4 regions of the Mesorhizobium sp. WSM4815 genome follow, and region 3 is predicted to be linked to each of the others. Evidence: riboswitches for the same ligand, from Rfam matches in the RefSeq annotation. Region 3 holds a riboswitch; each other region holds the start of a gene.
The links. Region 3 has a riboswitch for cobalamin ahead of metE (5-methyltetrahydropteroyltriglutamate--homocysteine S-methyltransferase). Riboswitches for the same ligand answer to the same signal wherever they lie in the genome.
Positions count from the first base shown of each region.

Region 1 (4,401 bases), on a different contig from region 3:
TCCTCGGCCTCGATCGCCAATTTCTGCGTTGCGAAGGCGGCGACGATCGCCAGCGGCAGGAACCATACGTTCCCCGAGATAAGGGCGACGCCGATCATCAGCAGCGTGTTGGCCAGATAGATCGGATTGCGGCTGACGGCGAAGGGGCCCGATGTCACCAGATGGTCCGGCACGGCGTTCGGGTGGAGCGTCGTCTTTGCCCGGATCATGATGCGGATCGCCGTGAACCAGAGTGCGACGACGCCGAACAATGCCACCCAGCCGGCCGCGAACAGGATGTCGCCCAAAAGACCGCCGATCCATGGCAGCGGATAAAGCAAGCCAAGCGCGATGCTGACGGCGATGGCCGCGACATAGATCAGCGGCGGCCACGGTATAAACCCCGGTTTTTGCTGTCCCGGTTTCTGTTGGCCCGGTTTCTGCTGATGGTCGGTCATTGTGCTCCTCCCTCCATCAAAGTGCCGTCGGCCTTGGCAGTGCAGGCGCCGGCGAGCTCGTCGAGATGCGCCTTCCATTCCGCAGCCTGGTCGTTGCGGTAGAGCCGATCAAGCGTGGCCTCGCCCTCGAGCGTATCGAGCATGCAGACACAATAGCTGCTGCAGAACTCCGTGTCGCGCGATTGCTCGCACGATGCCTGGCACTCTTTCAGGAAGGTGACCTGCCTGGTTTCGACCGCTGCCGGCATGACTTGCGAAATCAGCCAGACCGAGCCGATCAGCACCGGCTGGTGGATCAGATAGAAGGCGAGGCTGTGCCGGCCGATAAAGACCAGCGGATTAGTCCAGCGGCCGGGCGTCAGGCCCGCCAGCCGCGTCAGCATGCCGGAGGCGAAGGCAAGCTTTGCCGCTGCGATGCCGGCAAGCACAGCGCCGAACCATGGAAACAGCGGGACATAATCGTTGGAGCGCGGGTTGGTTGCCGACAGGCCGACCCACCACAGGGCCGGATGATCGAAGATCTCGGACCTGAGGTAGAGCGGCGCGGTGATGACGAAAGCTGCGACAACCAGCGTCAGCAGCGCCGGCAGCCGCAGAAACGCCAGGCCGAGCAGGCTGGCCAGTGCGATCTCGTGCAGGATGCCGAAGAAGATGAAACTGTCGGGTGTGGCAAGCCTGGTGGCGGCCGATATGGCGAGCGCCGCCCCGCCGACCATGGCGAAGCGTTTCCAGAAGCCGTTCCAGCGGATTTGCTTGCCATGGGCGAGGAACAGGCTGACGCCGACCAGGAACAGGAAGGTCGAAGCGATGCAGCGCGCGTAGAATTTCCACCAGCCAAAGGCGGTCAGGCCGGGATCGGTGTAGCCGAAGAATTCGAGATCCCAGGTGAAATGGTAGCTCGCCATGGCAAGCAAAGCGATGCCGCGGGCGACGTCGATAGCGATGATGCGCCTGGATCGGTCCTGAACGGCCGGCGTAGGAATGGTCATGATCTCGCAATTCTGATTCAGTGCTGCAAGACGACTATCATGGTTGCCCCGGACAAAAGAAGACAGGGCCCGTTGATGCCCAGGGCGTCGAAGCCGGCGCCGCCCCTCATTGCCCTGCCGGGCATTTCTCCCCGTATAGTGACGGGGAGAAAGAAGCCGGCCGCAACGCCCGGCGCCATCCTTGCGACGCTGATGATTGGCGAAACCGCCGATGACAGCCCCCTTCTCCCCGTCACTATACGGGGAGAAGATGCCGGCAGGCAGATGAGGGGCAGCGCCGACGATTCAACCATCAAGATCGCGGCGAAGAGGAACCAAGCTGGTTCCCGGCACGGCGCATTCGCGCTGCTAGCTGGCGGAATTTGGTTTGCCGGGCGCGGCGATTCTGCCTATAGTCGCAGCCGTCGTCGGTTCCGTTTTGGAACCAAGAGGGAATGCGGTAGGGGCAAAATTCGCCCGATGCCGTGGCTGCCCCCGCAACTGTGTGCGGTAGTCCTCTCCATATGCCACTGAAGATTTTCTTCGGGAAGAGCTTCTTCGGGAAGGTGGGGAAGGGCGCTGATCCGCGAGCCAGGAGACCTGCCGGCGACAGGAGAACTGACTTCTATGCCCTCGGGTGGAGGGCGAAAGGACAAGACATGAATACCGCTTCCGTCTCGCTCGGCGCTTCCGTCTCCTCGCAGTCGCGCTTTGTGCAGTTGGCGCTTGCTGCATTTCTCGGCGTTTTCGTCATGGGCTTTGTCGGCTTCTCGCACATCGATGCGGTCCACAATGCCGCTCACGACTATCGCCATTCGACGGGCTTTCCCTGCCACTGACGAGGGGCTGACACCATGACACTGTTTCGCAACGTCGTGTTCATCGCGGCGATCGCAGGGCTTGTGGCCGGCGTCGTTCTCGCCTGCATGCAGGCCTACGCCACGGTGCCACTCATCCTCAAGGCGGAAGTCTACGAACAGGCCGGCGGTGGTCACACGCATGACCATGGTTTGTCGCCGGCCGCAGCAGGCAGTAATGCCATGAGCAGCGCCGTGCCGGCTGAAGCAGCCACCGCGGAAGAGGAAGGCTGGGCGCCGGCCGATGGCTTCGAGCGCTTCGCCTTTAACGTCGTTGCCAACGTCGTCACCGGCATCGGCTTTGCGCTGATCCTGGTCGCCGCTTCGGAATTCGCCGGCGGCATCGGCAATTGGCGACAGGGCCTGTTCTGGGGCCTTGCCGGCTTTGCCGTGTTCACGCTGGCCCCGAACCTTGGCCTGCCGCCCGAACTGCCGGCGATGCCGGCGGCCGATCTCGCCCAGCGCCAGATCTGGTGGACGGCAACGGTGGTGGCGACCGCGGCCGGTCTCGGCCTGCTCGCCTTTCGCAAGTCATTGCCGCTGGCGGTGATTGCCGTGGCGTTGATCGTGGCGCCGCATATTGTCGGCGCGCCGCAGCCCGACAGTTTCGAATCGCCGATCCCGGAAGGCCTGCACCACCAGTTCGTGGTGGCGGTGACGCTGACCAATCTGGTGTTCTGGCTGGTGCTCGGCGCTGTCGTCGGCGTGGTGCGCGGCCGCTTGACCGGCGCCGCAACCGGCCTGCGCGACAGCCTTGCCTGATCGCGCTGCTCCAGGCAGCAAGCTGACCCTGGTCATCGGCGGTGCACGCTCGGGCAAGAGCGCGCATGCCGAAAGCCTGGTGAAGGCCTGTCCGGCGCCGTGGACCTACATCGTCACGGCGCAAGCCTATGACGACGAGATGCGCGAACGCATCGCGCTGCACCGGGCGCGGCGCGGCTGCGGCTGGACGACCATCGACGCGCCGCTCGATCTCGTCGGCGCGATCGGGGGGCTGCCTGACGGCCGGCCCGTCCTGATCGACTGCCTGACGCTGTGGCTGTCCAACCATATGCTGGCCGAACGCGACATTGAGGCCGAATGCCGAGGGCTGGCGGATGTGCTGTCGCGGCCGCGCGGGCCGTGGTTCGTGGTTTCCAACGAGGTCGGGCAGGGCATCGTGCCCGACAATGCGCTTGCCCGCCGGTTCCGCGATGCCGCCGGCCGGCTCAACCAGCAGGTCGCCGCCGTCGCCGGCACAGTACTGCTGATGGTGGCGGGACTGCCGCTCAAGGTGAAGTGATATGACCGATATCGACGACAGGGACGAGCAACGCCACCGCGCCAAGATGGCCAAACGCAAGGCGGTGCAGGACGCCGAGGTCGCGGCCAAGACGGTCGAGAAGGGACTGCTGATCGTCAACACCGGGCCCGGCAAGGGCAAGACCACTGCCGCCTTCGGGCTGGCGCTGAGGATGCTCGGCTACGGCAGGCGCGTCGGCGTCGTCCAGTTCATCAAGGGCAAATGGCATACTGGCGAGAAGGACGCCTTTGCCGCTTTCGGCGACCGGGTCGTCTGGCACACGATGGGCGAGGGTTTTACCTGGGAAACGCAGGATCTGAAGCGCGACATCGCCGCCGCCGAGGCTGCCTGGGCCAAGGTGCTCGAGCTGATGGCCGATCCATCGATCAGCCTGCTGGTACTCGACGAGTTGAACATCGCGCTGCGCTACGACTATCTCGATCTCGACACGGTGGTGGCGGCGCTGAAGGGCCGCCGCGAAAACCTGCATATCGTCGTCACCGGCCGCAACGCCAAGCAGGCGCTGGTCGATGCCGCCGATCTGGTCACCGAGATGGGCGTCACCAAGCATCACTTTTCCGCCGGCGTGAAGGCGCAGCAAGGCATAGAGTTCTGAGGTTTCGTTCGCCTCTTCTCCCTTCTCCCCTTGTGGGAGAAGGTGGATTGGCACGTAGCGCCAAGACGGTTGAGGGCTGCTGGACGGAGCGCCGTCGGTACCAAGCTGGAACACCCCTCATCCGGCCGCTTCGCGGCCACCTTCTCCCACAAGGGGAGAAGGGGAGGCCGCAGTCACGCAACGATGACGATCACCGACAGCAAGCCGAACAGTCCCATCAGCAGAAAGTCGGCAACCCGAT
Region 1 is NZ_JBVVQS010000078.1:54,407-58,807, reverse strand. Features, by position in the region: gene AC0L2B_RS05310 (methyltransferase family protein) at 1-437, opposite strand, end outside; gene AC0L2B_RS05305 (heparan-alpha-glucosaminide N-acetyltransferase) at 434-1,426, opposite strand; cobalamin riboswitch at 1,818-2,027, shown strand; gene AC0L2B_RS05300 (CbtB domain-containing protein) at 2,065-2,244, shown strand; gene AC0L2B_RS05295 (CbtA family protein) at 2,260-3,024, shown strand; gene cobU (bifunctional adenosylcobinamide kinase/adenosylcobinamide-phosphate guanylyltransferase) at 3,047-3,544, shown strand; gene cobO (cob(I)yrinic acid a,c-diamide adenosyltransferase) at 3,546-4,160, shown strand; gene cbiB (adenosylcobinamide-phosphate synthase CbiB) at 4,334-4,401, opposite strand, start outside.
Region 1: another riboswitch for cobalamin. It lies ahead of AC0L2B_RS05300 (CbtB domain-containing protein); the one in region 3 lies ahead of metE (5-methyltetrahydropteroyltriglutamate--homocysteine S-methyltransferase).

Region 2 (4,401 bases), on a different contig from region 3:
TGCATGGCAGCCCATCATGAACGATTGCGAATGAGCATGGTGACCACGAAGAAAGCGCCGACCGAACTGGTGATGATGCCGATCGGCAGTTCCTGCGGCGGCAGCAGCGTGCGCGCCAGAAGGTCGCTTGTCAGCAGCAGCATCGCTCCGAAGAGGGCGCAGCTTGCAATCAGGCGCAGATGCAACGGGCCGGCCAGGGGCCGGGACAGATGCGGGATCATCAGCCCGACGAAACCGATGACACCTGCGACCGAGACCAGGATCGCCGTCGAGAAGGCAGCGACGAGAAACGCCGTCCTGCGCATCCGCACAACCGGCACGCCGAGGCTTTCGGCAGCATTCTCGCCGGCCAGGAAGGCGTCGAGCTTGCGATGGTTCCACAGGCCATAAGCAAGAATGGTGCACGCGCCAAGAGCAGCCAGCCCGACATTGTCCCATCGCGCCAGGCCGAGCCCGCCCATCGTCCAGAACAAAACCGAGTGAGCGGCGCGCTGGTCTCCGGCGAAGACGAGATAGTTGGTCAAGGCAATGAACATGAACGAGACGGCAAGCCCGGCCAGTATCAGCCGTTCGGGGCCTTGCCCCCTCACCCGCGAAACCAGCAAAAGCACGATGCCGGCGGCCAATATGCCGCCGGTGAAGGCGGCAACCGGCAACGTCCAGATGCCGAAACGGTCGCCAAAAATGGTGATGACGGAAACAGCACCCGCCGCCGCACCGGAGGAAAGGCCGAACAGGAACGGATCGGCGAGGTCGTTTCGGGTTACCGTCTGCAGCAGCGCGCCGATGACGCCCAGCCCGGCGCCGACACAGATCGCCATGATGGTGCGCGGCAGCCTGAGATCGACGACAATCTTGGCAACCGGGATCTTGGCGACCGGGATATTGCCGACCGAGCCGGGCACGAGGTCTCCATCCAGCCCGGCCGCATGTCCGAGCGCAGCAATCACGTCGCTCAACGCTATGACCGTCGATCCATAGGCGATCGACAGCAGAGCAAGAGCGGCGATTGCTGCCACTCCTGCTGCCATGGCCAATTCGAACGCCCTGTGGCGCAAGCTCAGAAGGCTTCCGGGTGCATCGCGCTGGCGATCTTGCCGATCGCCTCGATGTTGGCGGGTCCGGGCGTCAGCTCGGCATAGCGCAGCGCGACGAAGCGCTCATTCCGGACCGCGTCGGTCTCCTTCATTGCCGGATGGACTTTGAGGAAGTCGAGCAGTTTCCTGTAACCGCCGCCGTCCTGGTAGTCGAGCAGGATCAGGAACTGCGGATTGCGGGAAGCGACCGTTTCCCAATCCGTGTTGCCCCAGCTCGTCTGCATGTCGGCCATGATGTTGTCGCCGCCGGCAGCGGCGATCATGGCGCTGGGGATCGCGAACTTGCCTGATGTGAAGGGTTTGTCTTCGCCGGAGTCGTAGAGAAACACCCGCGTCCCCTCGCGGTCGCCGACCTTTGCCGTGATATCGGCGAGTTGCGCTTTCCAGCCTGAAACGAGTTTTTTCGCCTCGGCCCCCTTGCCGAAAATCCTGCCCAGCTTTTCGATGTCGCCGTAGAGCAGGTCCATCGAGGCGGCGGGGCGGTTGTTGTCGAGATGGACGCAGCTTTCCGTCAGCACCAGCGTCTTGATGCCGTGCGGCGCCAGCGTATCGGGCGTTACCTCGCCGCCCGGCTTCATGCCGTAATACCAGCCGGCGAAGAAGAAATCGGGCTCGACCGCGACCAGGTTTTCGAGCGTCGGGTATTTCGGCGCAAGTTCCGGAATCGCGCCCTGCCCGGCCTTGAATTCCGGATCGACCTTGTACCATCCGGTGATGCCGGTCAGGCCGACGATCGACGGTTGCAGCCGCAGCGCGAAGGCCATCTCGGCCATGTTCATATCCTGGATGACGGCGCGCTTCGGCGCGGCGTCGAACGTCAGCGGTGTGCCGCAGCTGTCGACTGTTACCGGGAAAGCGAAGGCGGCCTGGGCAAGCAGCAGAGAGGCAAAAGGCAATGCGAGGCGTTTCACGGGTGTTGCTCCTTGGTTAGATCAGAAGAGGCACGGTTCGGGACTTCGAACACCGTGAGTTCGCGGTCTTCGGTGGGATGGCGCAGCCGAAGCACCTCGACGCCGAAAATCTCGCGGATCAACTGCTTGGTCAGCGCCTCGCGCGGACCGGCGAGTGCCTGCAGGCGGGCCTCGTTCATCACCGCGACCCTGGTGGCAAATGGCGTGACCAGCGACAGATCATGCAGCACCGCCACGACGGTCATGCCAAGCTGCGATACGAGTTCGAGAAGTTCGCTGCGGGCGCGCGGATCGAGATGATTGGTCGGTTCATCGAGGAACAGGATTTTCGGCTCCTGGGCGATGGCGCGCGCCAGTTGAGCGCGTTGCCGCTCACCACCCGACAGCGAGCCGATGGTGCGGCCGAGCAGCGGCACCAGGCCGGTTCTGCGAAGCGCTTCGACGACGATGTCGCGTTGCTCGCTCCTGCGTCGCAAGCCGGCATGCGGGACCCGCCCAAGTCCGACGTAGTCGATCACGGCAAGCCGCGGATCGGGCTGACCGGTCTGGCCGACGACCGCCATGTGCAGCGCCCGCTCGGCGGCCGGAAATGTCTCCAGCCGGCGTCCGGAAAATCTCACATCTCCCCCGCTCGGACGCAGCGTGCCGCATAGCATGCGCAGCAGCGTCGTCTTGCCGGCGCCGTTGGGACCGATGATGGCGAGGCGGTCTCCCGCCGCGACCGAAAGGCTGACCGCACTGACCAGGCGCTGGCCATTCGCCGTGGCGCTCAGTTCACGCGCTTCAAGAAGAGGCTGGCAGGCGTCCAACTTACCGTCACTTTCTCAATGGCGACGGAAGGAAGCTGGACCGGCCGACAAGACCGATGTCCACGTCTCCTCCCGGCACACCCCGTCCGGTCAACTCGTGCGATGGCAGGTCTCCTGGCTCGCGGGTCCTTGCGCCATCCTGCCTTCCCAGCCTTGCCGGCCAGTGGCATTTTCGGATTTTGCTCGCCGCTTACAGTTGCGGGGGCAGCCACGGCCTCGATCCGAAAATCTCACCGTGTTCCCTTTTCACCCCTCGCCTTTCGGCTTGGGGACCATCAGTCAGCGACCCTAGTTTTCCGCCAATCCCAGCGCAATAAATTTCCGGGTTCCAGAGTGCCCCGCGAGCAATGGTCTTGTCAGAACGAGCATACCGAATCTCGTAATGTAATAACGTTACTACTTAAAAGACAACGCCTGCTCCCGTCAAGCCCTTCGCCCAACGCCTTCGACTTGCCGACCACCGTCGCATTGCGCGGTGCGCAATTTCGATCAAACTGCCTCCACCAGCAAGCGATACCATGACCTGGCCAATGCGCAGTCCCACAGCAAGGAGCCATATGAACCCGACCGAGAAAGCGCTGTGGTTCGTCGAAAGCCATCTGCCGGAGGCCATCTCGCTCGACGATGTCGCCAACAGCAGCGGTGTGTCGCGCTTTCACGTGACGCGGGCTTTCGGTGCGGCGACCGGACGTTCGGTGATGGGCTACCTGCGTTCTCGCCGGCTGACCGAGGCGGCGCGCAGGCTCGCCGCCGGCGCACCGGACATCCTCTCGGTCGCGCTCGACGCCGGCTATGCCTCGCATGAGGCTTTCACCCGTGCCTTCCGCGACCAGTTCGGCACCACGCCGGAACTGGTGCGCGCGCAAGGCTCGCTCAAAAACCTCGATCTCGTGGAGCCGATCCTGATGGACCAGTCCTTCCTCGCCAATCTCGAGCCGCCGCGTTTCGAAACCAGCCGGCCGTTCCTCATCGCCGGTCTCGGCGAGCGCTACAGCTGCGAAACCAGCGCCGGCATTCCGATGCAGTGGCAGCGGTTCGGCCCCTATGTCGGCAACATTCCAGGCGAGGTCGGCGACATCGCCTATGGCGTCTGCGTCAACGGCGACGATGCAGGCAATTTCGACTATATCGCCGGCGTCGAGGTGTCCGATTTTTCGGACCTGCCGAAGGGGTTTTCGCGCGTACGCGTGCCGGCGCAGAAATGCGCCGTGTTCGCCCATCGTGACCACATCTCGACCATCCGCCGCACGGTCAACACGATCTGGAACAAATGGCTGCCGGCCTCCGGGCACAAGATTGCCGACGCGCCCGAATTCGAGCGCTACGGTCCCGAATTCGATCCGCGCAGCGGCAATGGCGGGCTGGAAATCTGGATACCGGTCAAAGGGTGAGGAAGCCTCCGCCTTGTCTTGCCTTATCCCCTTGTGGGAGAAGGTGGCCGCGAAGCGGCCGGATGAGGGGTGTTCCAGCTTGGCACCGCCGGCGATCCGGCCAACACCCCTCAACCGTCTCGGCGCTGCGCGCCGATCCACCTTCTCCCACAAGGGGAGAAGGGAAAGACGCTACAACTCCAGGTTCCAGTTC
Region 2 is NZ_JBVVQS010000075.1:1,416-5,816, reverse strand. Features, by position in the region: gene AC0L2B_RS03730 (FecCD family ABC transporter permease) at 15-1,031, opposite strand; gene AC0L2B_RS03725 (ABC transporter substrate-binding protein) at 1,061-2,008, opposite strand; gene AC0L2B_RS03720 (ABC transporter ATP-binding protein) at 2,005-2,817, opposite strand; cobalamin riboswitch at 2,905-3,109, opposite strand; gene AC0L2B_RS03715 (AraC family transcriptional regulator) at 3,375-4,208, shown strand; gene AC0L2B_RS03710 (bifunctional helix-turn-helix transcriptional regulator/GNAT family N-acetyltransferase) at 4,380-4,401, opposite strand, start outside.
Region 2: another riboswitch for cobalamin. It lies ahead of AC0L2B_RS03720 (ABC transporter ATP-binding protein); the one in region 3 lies ahead of metE (5-methyltetrahydropteroyltriglutamate--homocysteine S-methyltransferase).

Region 3 (4,401 bases):
CGCGCCGGTGTCTATCCTGATCAATACCTTCGGAACCGCAAAGATCGACGAAAAAAGGATCGAGCGCGTCGTTCTTGAGCTTTTCAATCTCCGACCGAAAGGCATCATCAAGATGCTTGATCTCTTACGCCCAATATACCGCAAGACCGCGACATACGGACACTTCGGCCGCGAAGAGCCGGAGTTCACGTGGGAAAGGACGGACAGAGCTGAGGACCTGCTGCGTGAGGCAGGACCGGCAGCAGCGTGATGCGCCGATGTTGGATGCAGCGGCATACGGCAACTCCATTCCACACCTGCAAAAACCCGCCCGCGCCCGGCGCGGCAGAGGGTGGGTTTTTGGCGGAGATATGAATAGATGCTGGACTATGACGTGCTTTGTATCGGTAATGCCATTGTCGACATCATCGCCCAGTGCGACGAGGCATTCCTTGAGACGAACGGCATCATCAAGGGCGCGATGAATTTGATCGACATGAGGCGCGCCGAGCTGCTCTACAGCCGCATGGGCCCGGCCATCGAAGCCTCCGGCGGCAGCGCCGGCAACACGGCGGCGGGCGTCGCCAGCTTCGGCGGCCGCGCCGCCTTCTTCGGCAAGGTCTCGAATGACACGCTCGGCGAGATCTACGCCCATGACATGCACGCCCAGGGCGTCGCCTTCGACACCAGGCCGCTCAATGGCGAACCGCCGACGGCGCGCTCGATGATCTTCGTCACGCCGGACGGCGAGCGCTCGATGAACACCTATCTCGGCGCTTGCGTCGAGCTCGGTCCGGAGGATGTCGAGGCGGACAAGGCGTCGGGCGCCGCCGTTACCTATTTCGAGGGCTATCTGTGGGACCCGCCGCGCGCCAAGGAAGCGTTCCGGCAGACGGCGAAGCTCGCCCACGCAGCCGGGCGCGAAGTGTCGATGACATTGTCGGATTCGTTCTGCGTCGACCGCTACCGCGAGGAGTTTCTGGAGCTGATGCGCTCGGGCACCGTCGACATCGTGTTTGCCAACAGCCACGAGATCAAGTCGCTGTACCAGACCGCCTCGTTCGACGAGGCACTGGCGCAGATCCGCACGGATTGCAGGATCGCCGCCGTGACCTGTTCTGAAAAGGGCTCGGTGATCGTGCGCGGCGGCGAGACCGTGGTGATCAAGGCGACCGCGATCAAGGAACTGGTTGACACGACAGGCGCCGGCGATCTCTATGCCGCCGGCTTCCTGCATGGCTACACGCAAGGCCGCGACCTGCAGACCTGCGGCGACCTTGGCTCACTGGCGGCCGGATTGGTGATCCAGCAGATCGGCCCCAGACCCCGGCAGAATTTGCGCCGCGAGGCTGAACAGGCGGGTTCGCTGTAGGGCGGCATTTCCGCCACGTGTTGCCCACCTTCCTGTTGTGCAGGCTGTCCAGACGAGCGCGTGTAAATCGAACGCGTACCAGTCCGAGAAGGATGGCGGTTTTTCTCCAAATTTCTGGTTGTTGAGGCTCAGGAACGTTGTCGCACTTCGGGCCAGTACTGCCGATCATGAATGGCCAACACGCGCCATTTTTGACGAAGTCGTTTTGGGACGGGATCGTACAAATGGCAGATTGCCCGAGCGGCCAGGCACAGCCTGCGCACACCGGAGAGTGGCGCAGAAGGCTCAGCTCTACGGCGACCTCCGAATTGGGAGCCGCAGGTGAACAGTTCACATAAACACATAAACATTTCTTTATACCTCATTGACAACAAAGCGGGCTGCTGCGATTGTCCGCGTGTCGTGGTTCTCCGCTAGGCGTTGCCGTAGCAGAGCTAAGAGGGAAGCCGGTGCAATGCCGGCGCTGCCCCCGCAACTGTAAGCGGCGAGCCAAACCCATCAATGTCACTGGGGCGAACTGCCCCGGGAAGACGGGGCAGAGGCTGTGACCCGCGAGCCAGGAGACCTGCCACGGTAAACAACGTCACGGGCGGGGTGTCTGGTGGCCGCGGCAGCTCGGCGTTTATGCCGGCCTGCTAGCGCCTTCCTTGTCCCCGCCGCAACCATCGGGGTATGGAATGAATGTCTCCCAGCAAGTTCCCATAGCAACGCTTGGCATGCCGCGTGTCGGTCGCCGGCGAGAACTGAAATTCGCGCTCGAAAGCTACTGGTCCGGAAAATCTTCTGCTGCCAACCTTCTGTCGACGGCGAAGGCACTCCGTGCCGCCAGCTGGAGCGAGCAGCACGACCGCGGCGTGTCGAAAATCCCGTCGAACGACTTCTCACTGTATGACCATGTGCTCGACACCGCAGCAATGGTCGGCGCCGTGCCAGCTCGTTACGGCTGGACGGGCGGCGAGGTCCCGCTCGACATCTACTTCGCGATGGCGCGCGGGACGCAAGGCGATACTGCGGGTTGTGGACACGCCAGTCACGGGCATGCAGTTCAGGGGCAGCGCGTAACCGCGATGGAAATGACCAAATGGTTCGACACTAACTACCACTACATCGTGCCGGAGCTGAGCCAGGATCAGACATTCGCGCTCTCGTCGACGAACCCAGTCGATCACTTTCTGGAGGCAAAAGAGCTTGGCATCCATACACGCCCGGTCATCCTTGGACCGGTCACCTTCCTCAAGCTGGCGAAGTCTCCCGACCAGGGTTTCGATCCGATAGCGCTCCTACCGCGGCTGCTGCCCGTCTACGAGCAACTCCTGCGGACGCTGGAGCTCTCGGGGGCGGACTGGGTGCAGATTGATGAGCCGGCGCTTGTGCTCGATCTTAACCCGATCGAACGAGCTGCCTTCGAATTCACCTATGGCCAGCTGTCGAAAGCCGCGCCCAAGTTGAAAATTATGCTGGCTACCTATTTCGGGCCGCTCGGGGACAATCTCGAGACCACGCTTTCGCTGCGCCTGGCGGGCCTACATCTCGATCTCGTGCGCGCTCCCGAGCAGTTGGAGACGGTTGGTCGGCTCGCACCGAAGGATCTGGTGCTCTCACTTGGCTTGATCGACGGCCGCAACGTCTGGCGCGCGAACCTGGCTGCCATTCTCGACCGCATCAAGCCGGTCGTTGCCGGCTGGCCGCTGGATCGCGTCGAGATTGCGCCTTCCTGCTCGATGCTTCATGTGCCGATGGACCTGCGGATGGAGACCGCGCTGGATGTGGACGTCAGTTCGTGGCTGGCATTCGCCGCCCAGAAGACTGAAGAGCTGCTCGTGCTGGCCCAAGCCTTATCCGAAGGCAGGGAGGCCGTAGCAGGCTCATTGAAAGCTTCTGCCGAGGCGGCCGCCGCGCGCGCAATGTCTACAAAGGTCCATGATCCGCTCGTCCACGGTCGAATTAGCAGCATTGACGGCGTCATGAAGCAACGAAAGAGCGCATTTGCCAAGCGCTCGAGAGTCCAGGCCGACACGCTCCGCCTGCCGCCGTTCCCGACGACGACCATCGGGTCCTTCCCGCAGACGCCCGAGGTGCGCAGGGCGCGCTCCGCTCACGCGAAGGGCCGGCTGAGCTATGTCGACTACCAGGCCTTCCTGAAGAAGGAGACTGAGGCGGCTGTGCGTTGGCAGGAGGAGATCGGGCTGGACGTGCTGGTACACGGCGAGTTCGAACGACACGACATGGTGCAGCATTTCGGCGAGCAGCTGTCCGGCCTCGCCTTCACCCAGCATGGCTGGGTGCAAAGTTACGGCTCCCGGCTCGTGCGCCCTCCCATCATCTTCGGCGACGTATCGCGGCCCAATCCGATGACGGTCCTCTGGTGGCAATTTGCCCAGTCGCTGACGAAAAAGCCGGTAAAGGGCATGCTCACAGGCCCAGTGACCATTCTTAACTGGTCTTTTGTGCGCGACGACGTACCCCGCGCCGAGGTCTGCCGCCAAATCGCGCTCGCCATCCGCGATGAAGTGGCCGACCTGGAAAGAGCTGGCGCAAGGGTGATCCAGATCGATGAGGCCGCGTTTCGCGAAGGCTTGCCCCTGCGGAAGTCCGACTGGAAACATTATCTCGGCTGGGCTGTCGAATGCTTCCGGCTCGCTTCAACGGGTGTAGCGGACGCGACCCAAATTCACACCCACATGTGCTATTCTGAGTTCAATGAGATCATCGACTCGATCGCTGAACTGGACGCGGACGTGATTTCGATTGAGACGTCGCGCTCCAAAATGGAACTGCTAGACGCCTTCACGAAGTCCAAATATCCGAATGACATCGGTCCTGGCGTCTACGACATTCACTCACCACGTATCCCGGAAGTCGGCGAAATTTTACATCTCGCCCAACTTGCCCGCGCGCGACTGTCGGACGGCCAACTGTGGGTGAATCCGGATTGTGGCCTCAAAACAAGGAAATGGGAGGAGGTCCGGCCTGCCCTCATGAACATGGTCGCTGCCGCATGCGCGCTGCGGGAGAAAGAGCGGGCGCAGGTCGCTGGGCCAGTGTGACCG
Region 3 is NZ_JBVVQS010000089.1:109,714-114,114, forward strand. Features, by position in the region: gene metK (methionine adenosyltransferase) at 1-250, shown strand, start outside; gene AC0L2B_RS12185 (adenosine kinase) at 359-1,351, shown strand; cobalamin riboswitch at 1,738-1,938, shown strand; gene metE (5-methyltetrahydropteroyltriglutamate--homocysteine S-methyltransferase) at 2,053-4,398, shown strand.

Region 4 (4,401 bases), on a different contig from region 3:
GCGGAAGCAAAGGCAGCCTGAGAGCAGCAGCCGAACTGATGGATGTTTGGTGACCCAAAAACGAGAGCGGCGGGCAAAGCCGCCACTCTTGTGCGTTCCGGTCGCTGTTAGAGCGACGTGCGTCCAAGTGGACGCACAAAGGTACGCTCCAACACTTTAAACCTGCGCATCGTGCTTTCCGAGAATCGGAACCGATTTTCGGGCCGATGCGCTAGCGGCCGAACAGGTTCCGGTCGCTGCCCTGCGGGGCCGACTTCTGTACGTCGCCCGACGAGTTGAGCAGCTTGTAGACCGGCGAGCCGGTATTGCGTACCGAAGAAGTCTGCGTGTTGTCGACGTTGATGGTCGCCTGCTTGTTGATGTCGGTTCTGCCAAAGTTGTCGCTACCGGCAAAAGCGCCGCCCGCAGCAATCAAAAGCGCGGCGGCGGTAAGAACGATCTTCTTCATTTTCAAAACTCCTGGATTTTCTTGGTTCCGCCAGCCCGGCGGGCAAATGCCGCCGCCGCTGTTGGAACGAACTGTTAGTTGTTGCCGAACAGGTTACGGTCGCTGCCGTTGACGGGTTTCTCGTCAGCCGGAACCGGATTCTGCGGCGAAGCCGAATTCCGAATCGAAGCCGTGTACGAGTTGCTGTCGACCGCAGCGGCCGGCTGGTTGGCGCCGTTCGATCCAAAGTTGTCGCTGCCGGCAAAAGCGCTGCCGGATATGGCCACAATGGCGGCGGTGGCAAGAATGAGCTTCTTCATTTCAAATACTCCTGAGTTCCTCAGATCCCGAGCGGCGGACCGCCACTTTGCTGTTTGGGACCAGCTGTTAATTGTTGCCGAAAAGGTTGCGGTCGGCGCCCTGGCCAACGGGCTGCTTTTCAGCGTGAGCCGGCGTCTGGACAGAGGCCGTATACGAGCTGTCGACCGAAGCAGTCGGCTGGGTGGCGGCGTTGGACCCATAATGGTCGCTGCCGGCAAAGGCGCTGCCGGTGATGGCCAGAGCGGCGACGGCAGCAAGAGCGATCTTTTTCATTTTAGTACTCCAGTATCTTAGTCTTCAGTCCGTCTAGCGGCGTGTCTTGGGAGGATGCGCGCGTCGTTCGGACAGCCCCGATGTGGGAAGGCCATTCGGCGGATTCCAATCACGAAGTTGTTCCGTATGGACCAAGAATCTACACCTTGAAATTGTACCAGAAGCATCTACTACCATGGTTTTATGGTTCGTTTTCAATATCTTATTCAAAATTAGCCATTCATGATTTGACGGATTGGCGGATCTGCGTTCACAGCATGCTGTACTCATTGTCAACAGAAACGAACCGTTCGGTTCGATTTTAGAGGCGGCTAATAGTCACTTTTGTAAACTGTTAACCTTCCTGGTCGCCGCCGCGGGTCGGATTCGATGTCACGGCAGCCGACAATGGCCGCCGACAAAGTGGGGTTTCAGCCCTGCAGATATAAACCTGCAGGTTTCGCAGGCGGTGTCGCGCCGCATGGATACGATGTCGCTTTCATGCCGGCAGTCAGCCGGCCGGCATGATTAGATCACGCCATCTCAGGTGCCGCTTGGTGACGACGAAGCGGAGAATTGGGAAGCCGGTCAGAACCCGGCGCTGCCCCCGCAACGGTGGTGGAGTTCAAGTCGCAACGGGAGACCACTGGGCCACAAGCCTGGGAAGGTGTCGCGACGAGTCCGCAAGGACACTCCAGAGCCCGGAAACCAGCCCGAGATTTTCAGACTCGACTGATCGCGGTGGGCGGTCAAGAGGTGGATGATGCACGTCCGGCCCTGTCGCCGGCGTGCAAACGGTCCTCCCTCCATCACCACCAGTTCAGTCCTTACACGAGGACAGGACATGGACGCGCGCAACGACATGCTGAGGCTCTTGCACGGCCGCAGGCAAGGCTATTCGCTCGAGCAGCCCTTCTACACCGATCCAGATTTCTTCAAGCTCGACATGGAGCTGATCTGGTATCGCGACTGGCTGTTCATCGGCCACGATTGCGAGTTGCCGAAAGCTGGCAGCTATATCACCGCCCAGATCGGCGACTATCCGGTCGTGCTGGTCCGCGACCAGCAAGGCAAGATCAATGCCTTCCACAATTCCTGCCGGCATCGCGGCAGCCGTGTCTGCAATGCCGACAAGGGCACTGCGGCGAAGCTGGTCTGCCCCTATCACCAGTGGACCTACGAGCTGGACGGCCGGCTGTTGTTTGCTCGCCAGATGGCAGACGGCTTCGACAAGAGCCAGTTCAGCCTGAAGCCGGTGGCTTGCGAAAGCGTTGCCGGCTACATCTTTATCTGCTTGGCCAACGAGCCGGCCGACTTCGCGCCGATGCGCGCCATGATCGAGCCTTACCTGCTGCCGCACCGGCTGCGCGAGGCAAAAATCGCCTTCGAATCGACCATCGTCGAGAAGGGCAACTGGAAGCTCGTCTGGGAGAACAACCGCGAGTGCTACCATTGCGCCGGCAACCATCCGGAACTCTGCAAGACATTCCCGGAAGCGCCGACCGTGACCGGCGTGCAGGGCGCCGACAGCGATCCGGAGATGCTCGCGCACTGGGCGAAATGCGAGGCGGCGGGCTTGCCGAGCAAGTTCCGCATCGATCCGGCCGGGCAGTATCGCGTCACCCGCGCGCCGCTGCTGCGCGACGCCGTCAGCTACACGATGACGGGAAGACGCGCGGTGAAGAAGAACCTTTCCGACAGCGTTTCGACCGACCGTATCGGCTCGCTGCTGCTCTATCACTATCCGACGAGTTGGAACCATATCCTCGGCGATCATGCCGTCACCTTCCGCGTGCTGCCGATCAGTGCCACGGAAACGGCCGTCACCACCAAATGGCTTGTCCACAAGGACGCGGTCGAAGGCGTCGATTACGACCTCGCCGAACTCACCCATGTCTGGACCGAGACCAACGACCAGGACCGTCGCATTGTCGAGGAAAACGCCTTCGGCATCCTGTCGCCGGCCTATGAGCCCGGCCCCTATTCGGAACTGCATGAGGGCGGCGTCATCCAGTTCGTCGAATGGTACGCCTCCTTCATCGGGCCGCGCCTTGCCGAGGCCGGGCGGCCGGCGCTGCGCAGCGTCGCCTGAACGAGGTCAAGGGGATGAATGCGATGACGGACCTTGGCCTCTACCGCCATCTCGACGAGATGGCGCCCTGGAACGACAGGCTCCAGGTGCTGGAAGTCATCGGCGTCAGCGACGAGGCGCCTGACGTGAAGACCTTCACCTTCCGCTCTGACAACCAGACCTGGTTCCGCTACAGACCGGGGCAGTTCGTGACGCTGGAACTGCCGACCACCGAGGGCCCGATGATGCGGACCTATACGCTGTCGTCCTCGCCGTCGAGGCCGTTCTCGATCGCGGTGACGGTGAAAGCGCAGGCCGGCAGCCTCGGCACCCGCTGGATGTTCGACAATCTGAAGCCCGGCGTTCACGTGAAGGCCTATGGGCCGGCGGGCGACTTTTCGCTGCACAGCCATCCAGCGGCCAAGTATCTGTTCATTTCGGCCGGCTCAGGCGTGACGCCGATGATGTCGATGCTGCGCTGGCTGAACGACTGCGCGCCATGGACAGATGTCGGCTTCGTCAACTGCGCGCGAAAGCCCGAGGAGATCATCTTCCGCAAGGAGCTCGAGCTGCTCGGCAGCCGCATGCCGGGCCTGACGCTCGGCTTCATGATCGAGGAGCGGTCCAGCCGTGAGGGCTGGTTCGGCCATATGGGCCGGATCGACGCGATACGGCTGCCGCTGCTGGCGCCCGATTTTCGCGAGCGCGAAATTTTCTGCTGCGGCCCCGGCCCGTTCATGCGCGCCGTGCGGCAGATGCTGGAGGCGGCCGGCTTCGACATGGCCAACTACCATCAGGAGAGCTTTGCGGCCCCGGCGGTGGAGGAAATTCCGGCCCCGTTCGGTTCGCCGGCAGAGGGTGGGCCGGCAAAAGGTGGGCCAGCAGAGGGCGGGATCGAGGTACCTGCCGAGGCCGCAACGCCGATCCGCTTTTCGCTTTCGGATATTGATGCCGAATGCGTTGCCGGCCAGACCGTGCTGCAGACGGCGCGCGCTTCGGGCGTACGCATCCCCGCAGCCTGCGAGTTCGGCCTGTGCGGAACCTGCAAGGTGAAAAAGGTCTCGGGCACGGTCGAGATGAGCCACAATGGCGGCATCCTCGATCACGAGATCGACGACGGCTTCATCCTTGCCTGCTGTTCGAAGCCGCTGGCGGCGCTCGAGATCGACGCCTGACCGGGGAGCTTAAACCCCGTAGCGCTCGGTGCGGATGAGGCTTGCCGGAACGCCGGCATCGATCAGCGCCTGGGCGGCGGCTGACACGAAGGCATTCGAGCCGCAGACAAAGGCGAACCTTGGCGGCGCGGGCAGCCGCAGCATCGATTGCTCCA
Region 4 is NZ_JBVVQS010000102.1:371,200-375,600, reverse strand. Features, by position in the region: gene AC0L2B_RS30595 (ABC transporter ATP-binding protein) at 1-21, shown strand, start outside; gene AC0L2B_RS30590 (DUF680 domain-containing protein) at 212-448, opposite strand; gene AC0L2B_RS30585 (DUF680 domain-containing protein) at 523-747, opposite strand; gene AC0L2B_RS30580 (DUF680 domain-containing protein) at 815-1,021, opposite strand; cobalamin riboswitch at 1,529-1,731, shown strand; gene AC0L2B_RS30575 (aromatic ring-hydroxylating oxygenase subunit alpha) at 1,845-3,092, shown strand; gene AC0L2B_RS30570 (FAD-binding oxidoreductase) at 3,116-4,246, shown strand; gene AC0L2B_RS30565 (FAD-binding oxidoreductase) at 4,256-4,401, opposite strand, start outside.
Region 4: another riboswitch for cobalamin. It lies ahead of AC0L2B_RS30575 (aromatic ring-hydroxylating oxygenase subunit alpha); the one in region 3 lies ahead of metE (5-methyltetrahydropteroyltriglutamate--homocysteine S-methyltransferase).